2 regions of the Streptomyces sp. BB1-1-1 genome follow, and region 2 is predicted to be linked to the other one. Evidence: predicted binding sites of a transcription regulator. Region 2 holds the regulator's gene; the other holds the start of a gene.
The links. The regulator HspR, encoded in region 2, represses chaperone genes until heat shock. The targets are predictions, from matches to a motif close to TTGAGNNNNNNNNNCTCAA.
Positions count from the first base shown of each region.

Region 1: a site for HspR is predicted at 1,537-1,555, ahead of lon (endopeptidase La). Genes of this name have one in related genera too.

Region 1 is NZ_CP134203.1:2,869,314-2,872,703, reverse strand. It holds gene RI578_RS13160 (response regulator transcription factor) at 1-599, opposite strand, end outside; gene RI578_RS13155 (spermidine synthase) at 713-1,411, opposite strand; gene lon (endopeptidase La) at 1,578-3,390, shown strand, end outside.
Region 2 is NZ_CP134203.1:4,153,998-4,157,387, forward strand. It holds gene RI578_RS19020 (hypothetical protein) at 1-241, opposite strand, end outside; gene RI578_RS19025 (substrate-binding domain-containing protein) at 421-1,539, opposite strand; gene RI578_RS19030 (heat shock protein transcriptional repressor HspR) at 1,724-2,179, opposite strand; gene dnaJ (molecular chaperone DnaJ) at 2,185-3,384, opposite strand.

The DNA of each region.
Region 1 (3,390 bases), 1.3 Mb from region 2:
AGCAGCTGCTCACGGGAGAGCACCGCGCGCGGGGTGTTCGCCAGGCAGACCAGCAGGTCGAACTCGGTGGGGGTCAGGTGCACGTCCTCGCTGCGCACCCGCACCCGGCGCTGCGCGTGGTCGATCTCCAGTTCGCCGAGGCGGAGGATGCCGCTGCGCGGCGTGGAGGCGGCCACCACGGCCCGTTCCACCCGGCGCAGCAGTACGTGCACGCGGGCGGCCAGCTCGCGCATCGAGAACGGCTTGGTCATGTAGTCGTCGGCGCCCACGCCGAGCCCGACCAGCATGTCCGTCTCGTCGTCGCGGGCCGTGAGCATCAGCACCGGCACCGGCCGCTGTGCCTGCACGCGCCGGCAGACCTCCAGACCGTCGAAGCCGGGCAGCATGATGTCGAGGATCAGCAGGTCGGGCTGCCACGCCTCGGCGGTGTCGACCGCGGACGGACCGTCGCCCGCCGTTTGCACCAGGAACCCCTCGGCGCGCAGGCGGGTCGCGATGGCGTCCACGATGGTCTGGTCGTCCTCGACCACCAGCACCCGTCGCTGCGCGCCCGGAGTAGCCGTCGCCGTGCCGTTGTGGGAGGTCTGTGTCTGCTCCATCGCCCGCCCCTGAAGTGTGCTTTCCGGAATCCGTGGGGTGATCCCATGGCTGCGCTTGACGCTTGAATGATCCGCGTCAGAGCAGCAGCGTACGGGGAGTCACCGCGCCTTTGCTATCCAGGCCCGACGCCGAGGTGGACGACGTCCGGAACGCCCCGGGCAACGGGGATCTCTTCGGTACGCACCTGCTGGAACCCGGCATTACGCAAGGTTTCTTCGAATTCCGGAGAGGGCTGCGCAGACCATACGGCAAGCACCCCGCCGGGCCTCAACAGCCGTGCGCAGCAAGCCAGTCCGGCCGGCGCGTACAGTCCGTCGTTGCCCTCGGTGACGGTCCAGCCGGGGCCGTTGTCGATGTCGAGGCAGAGCGCGTCGTACGTGTCGGATGTCTCATTGACGTATTCCAGGAGATCCGCTTCCACGATCTTCGTGCGCGGATCGGCCAGCGCTCCCGCGGACAGCGCGGCCAGCGGTCCGCCCCGGTGCCAGTCGATGATGGCGCGCTCGCGCTCGACGACCGCGATCCGGCCCCAGCGGGGGTCGGCGGCCGCGTGCGCGAGCGAGAAACCGACGCCGAGTCCCCCGATGAGGAGGTGGGGCGCGCTCCGCCCGCCGGACGCGGTGAGCGCGTCGGCCGCCGCGTCGACCAGCCGCCGCTCCGAACGCCCGTCGGAGGTGTCCATCAGGAAGCAGCCGTTCGCGATGATCTGCAGCAGCGCCCCGTGCCGGCGCAGGACGACCTCGCCGTGCGGGCCCTCGCGACGGTCCAGCACTTCGGGGATGTCGTAGGAGTCGTGGGAAGTGGTGGGCATCGGCCCATCCTGGCAGGGAATGCCGGAGCGCCCGGCCGTGCTCCCGCATACGTGGCAGCGGCACCCCGGGCCCTTGATCGCTCAGAGCGAACACGTGTGGGGGAACAATCGGGGACTCCCTTTCATTGAGTCGATGTAACTCAACTTGACTGCCGAAGGGGAGATCATGGCTGCTGAGTCCGAAGCCTTCACACCGCTCACCCTGCCCGTGCTGCCGCTCGACGACGAAGTGGTCCTGCCCGGAATGGTCGTCCCCCTGGACCTGAGCGACGCCGAGGTACGCGCCGCGGTGGAGGCCGCCCAGGCCGCCGCCAGGTCCGAGCCCGGCAAGCCCCGGGTCCTCCTCGTCCCGCGCGTCGACGGCACCTACGCCAGGACCGGCGTCCTCGGCACGGTCGAGCAGGTCGGCAGGCTGGCCGACGGCGACCCGGGCGCCCTGCTCCGAGGCGTCGGCCGCGTGAAGATCGGCGCCGGCACCACCGGCCCCGGCGCCGCGCTGTGGGTCGAGGGCACGCGCGTCGACGACACCGTGCCCGAGCCGCTGCCCGGCCAGGTCGCCGAGCTGGTGAAGGAGTACAAGGCGCTGGCCACCGCCTGGCTGCGCAAGCGCGGCGCCTGGCAGGTCGTGGACCGTGTCCAGGCCATCGACGACGTCTCCGCGCTCGCCGACAACTCCGGCTACTCGCCCTTCCTCACCACCGAGCAGAAGGTCGAGCTGCTGGAGACCGCCGACGCGGTGGCCCGCCTCAAGCTCGCCACTCAGCAGCTGCGCGACCACCTCGCCGAGCAGGACGTCGCCGAGACCATCGCCAAGGACGTCCAGGAGGGCGTCGACAAGCAGCAGCGGGAGTTCCTGCTGCGCCGCCAGCTCGAAGCCGTGCGCAAGGAGCTGCGCGAGATCAATGGTGAGCGCGAGGGCGAGGAGTCCGACGACTACCGCGCCCGCGTCGAGGCCGCCGACCTGCCCGAGAAGGTGCGCGAGGCCGCACTCAAGGAGGTCGACAAGCTGGAGCGGTCCTCCGACCAGTCGCCCGAGGGCTCCTGGATCCGCACCTGGCTCGACACCGTCCTCGAACTGCCGTGGAACGTCCGCACCGAGGACGCCTACGACATCCAGGGCGCCCGGGCCGTCCTCGACGACGAACACGCGGGCCTGGACGACGTCAAGGAGCGGATCACCGAGTACCTGGCGGTGCGCAAGCGGCGCGGCGACCGGGGCCTCGGCGTCGTCGGAGGCCGGCGCGGCGGTGCCGTACTGGCCCTGGTGGGCCCGCCCGGCGTCGGCAAGACCAGCCTCGGCGAGTCCGTCGCCCACGCGATGGGCCGCGAGTTCGTCCGCGTCGCCCTCGGCGGCGTCCGCGACGAGGCCGAGATCCGCGGCCACCGGCGTACGTACGTCGGCGCGCTGCCCGGCCGGATCGTGCGGGCGATCAAGGAGGCCGGGTCGATGAACCCGGTCGTCCTCCTCGACGAGATCGACAAGGTGGGCTCCGACTTCCGGGGCGACCCGGCCGCGGCGCTGCTCGAAGTCCTCGACCCGGCGCAGAACCACACCTTCCGGGACCACTACCTGGAGGTCGAGCTGGACCTGTCCGACGTGGTCTTCCTCGCCACGGCCAACGTCCTGGAGGCCATCCCGGAGGCCCTGCTCGACCGCATGGAGCTGGTCCGCCTGGACGGCTACACCGAGGACGAGAAGATCGTCATCGCCCGCGACCACCTGCTCCCGCGCCAGCTGGAGCGGGCCGGCCTGGACCCGGACGAGGTCACGGTCGACGAGGGCGCGCTGCGCAAGCTGGCCGGCGAGTACACCCGCGAGGCGGGCGTGCGCACCCTGGAGCGGTCCATCGCCCGGCTGCTGCGCAAGGTGGCGGCCCAGCACGAGCTGGGCGAACGGAAGCTGCCCTTCACCGTCACCGACGGCGACCTGCGCGCCCTGATCGGCCGGCCGCACCACGTGCCCGAGTCCGCCCAGGACC
Region 2 (3,390 bases):
TCTTGTTCCACAGCGTCAGCTTGGTACCCGAGTGGGCCACGCGGTAGTACTCCGCCTTCACCCAATGGCTCGAACCCGTGTCCTTGATGTTCATGATCGAGCGGTTGCCCTCGGTCCAGAAGCGGAGCTCACCGCTGTAGGAGTGCGGACCGATCTCGTACGCGAAGGCGGGCGCCGCCGTACTCAGGGCCAGGGCGGCGATGGCCCCGACCCCCAGCCGTCGTGCGATTCTGACGTTCACTGAACTGCGTCCCCTCGTCTGACGGAGTTCCCGGACCACGGTTGGCGGCCGGAAGGGAACCGCACGGGAGAGAACGGTGCGGTTCCTGTGACTCCAAGACTGCTCCGGGACGGTCAATCGGGTAATCCACCCGTTGGGGGAGCACGTCCACGTCCCCCGGCCTACCGGGGGGGTGCGGACTACTTGAGCCCGATCTCCGCGCAGTCCGCCGCGTACTTGGCCGTGCAGATGTCGGAGACCTTGTAGAAGCCGTCCGCGATGACGGTCTTCTCGATGTTGTCCTGCGTCAGGGCGACGACGGGGACGAGCTGTGCGGGGATGCCCTTGTGGGTGGGGCTGTCGACCTTGTCGCGGGCGAGGGCGTCGAACTGGATGTCCCGGCCCTGGACGCGCGCCACGGCCATCTCCGCGGCGCTCTCGGCCTCCTGCGGGTAGGACTTGTACACGCTCATGTACTGCTCGCCGGTGACGATCCGCTGCACCGCGGAGAGTTCCGCGTCCTGGCCGGTGATCGGCGGCAGGTCGGTGACGCCCGCGTCCTCCAGGGCCTTGATGACGCCGCCCGCCATGCCGTCGTTGGCGGAGTAGACGCCCGCGATGTTGTTCTTGCCGATCTTCTCGATCGCCTCGGCCATGTTCGCCTCGGCGTTCTCCGGCTTCCAGTCCTTGGTGTCGAAGGACTGGGCGATCGTCACCTTGCCGTTCAGCTCGGAGGTCGCGCCCGCCTTGAACTGCTTGGCGTTCGGGTCGGTGGGCGAGCCGTTCATCATGACGATCTTGTCGGAACTGTCCGCGTCGTCGCCGAGCGCCTCGATGAGGGAGCGGCCCTGCACCTCGCCGACCAGTTCGTTGTCGAAGGAGATGTAGGCGTCGATCGGACCCTCGGCCAGCCGGTCGTAGGCGATGACGGGGATGCCGGCGTCCTTGGCCTTCTGCACGGCGGTGCCGATGGACTTCGCGTCCACCGCGTCCAGGACGATCACGTCGACCTGGTCGTCGATCATCTGCTGCATCTGGTCGGCCTGCTTCGAGGCGTTCGCCTCGGCGTTGGCGTACTTGACGTTGCCCTGGTCGCGCGTGAGGTCGGCGACCTTCGCCTTGAAGTAGGGGTAGTCGAACTGCTCGTAGCGCGTGTTCGCCTTCTCCGGCAGGAGCAGCCCCACGGTGATGTCGTTGCCCTTGGTCGGGCTCGCCTCGTCACTGCTCTCGGACGCGCCCAGCACACCACAGGAGGCCAGCGAGAAAGTCATCATGGACGCGGCCACGGATATGGCGATACGACGGGCACGGCTGTTCACTGCGCTTACCTTCCGACACACGGGTGTTGTGGTGACCCAGGTGAGGGAAGCCAACGCTGTCTTCACGAAATCGTCAAGAAGTACTAGACCAATGAGACAGCAACGTTGCGAACAGGCCCGGAGGGCCGGGTGGATCCGGTGGGACCTCCGGGCCCGTCGTCGCCGTTCTGCCTGGTGCTGCCGGTCAGTCCGAGGACTGGCCGTGCCGCTTGGGCCGCCACACGACCAGGGCGCTGGTCTGCTGTACCTCCTGGTACGGGACCAGGTCGCGGCGGTACGAGGCGTGTACCGCCGCCTCGCGCTGGCGCATCGCCGTGGCCGCGCCGTCGAGGGCGTCCTGCAGCTCCGCCAGGCGGGCCTGGAGCGCGGCGACCTGGTTCTCCAGTTCGATGATGCGCTTGATTCCGGCCAGGTTGATGCCCTCGTCCTGCGACAACTGCTGCACCGTGCGGAGCAGTTCGATGTCGCGGGCCGAGTAGCGCCGGCCGCGGCCGGCCGTGCGGTCCGGGGAGACCAGGCCGAGGCGGTCGTACTGGCGCAGGGTCTGCGGGTGCAGGCCGGAGAGCTGGGCCGCCACCGAGATGACGTAGACCGGGGTGTCCTCGGTCAGTTCATACGGATTGCGTCGACGACCGTCCATCTCCGTCAAGCTCCCTTCGCGGCCTGGAACAGCTCCGCCCGCGGATCCTCGTCCGCGGTCGCCTCGCGATACGCCTCCAGCGCATCACGAGCCTTCCCCGTCAGGTCCTTCGGAACACTCACCTCGACGGTGACCAGAAGGTCGCCGCGGGTGCCGTCCTTGCGGACCGCTCCCTTGCCCCGGGCGCGCATGGTGCGCCCGCCCGGTGTGCCCGCCGGCAACTTCAGCGTGACGGGCGGGCCGCCCAGCGTCGGGACCCGGACCTCGCCGCCGAGGGCCGCCTCGGCGTACGTCACCGGGACGGTGACGGTGAGGTTGTCGCCCTTGCGGCCGAAGACGGGGTGCTCCTTGACGTGCACGACCACGTACAGGTCGCCCGCCGGACCGCCCCGCTCACCCGGCGTGCCCTTGCCGCGCAGCCGGATGCGCTGCCCGTCCGACACCCCGGCCGGGATGCGGACCTGCATCGTCCGGGAGGACTTGGCGCGTCCGGAGCCCTTGCAGATGTCGCAGGGGTCCTCCGCGATCAGGCCGCGGCCCTTGCAGTCCGGGCACGGGTCGGTGAGCGAGAAGCCGCCGCCCGAGCCCCGGGCGACCTGCCCGGTGCCGACGCAGGTCGGGCACACGCGCGGCGTGCCGTTCTTGTCGCCGGTGCCCGAACAGGCCTTGCAGGGTGCCTGCGAGGACATGCGCAACGGGACCGTCGCGCCCTCGATGGCCTCCGTGAAGCTCAGGGTGACCTCGGACTCGATGTCCTGGCCACGCCGCGGTTGGGTCCGCGTGCCGGTGCCGGGGCCGCCGGCGCCGGTGCGGTTGAACAGGCCCCCGAAGACGTCGCCGAGCCCGCCGCCGAAGCCGCCGGCCCCGCCCTGGCCCCCGCCCTGGGCGCCGCCTCCGAAGAGGTCGCCCAGATCGAAGTTGAAGGTGCCGCCGCCGCCCGCGCCCGGCCCCGGACGGAAACCGCCGTTGCCGAAGAGGCTGCGGGCCTCGTCGTACTCCTTGCGCTTCTTGGGGTCACCGAGGATGTCGTTGGCCTCGGAGATCTCCTTGAAGCGCTCCTCCGCCTTGACGTTTCCCTTGTTGGCGTCCGGGTGGTACTCGCGGGCGAGCTTCCGGTACGCCTTCTTGATCTCGGCCTCGGTGGCGTCCTTGGGGACGCCGAGGACCTTGTAGTAGTCCTTCTCGATGAAGTCCTTGGTGCTCATCCCCGA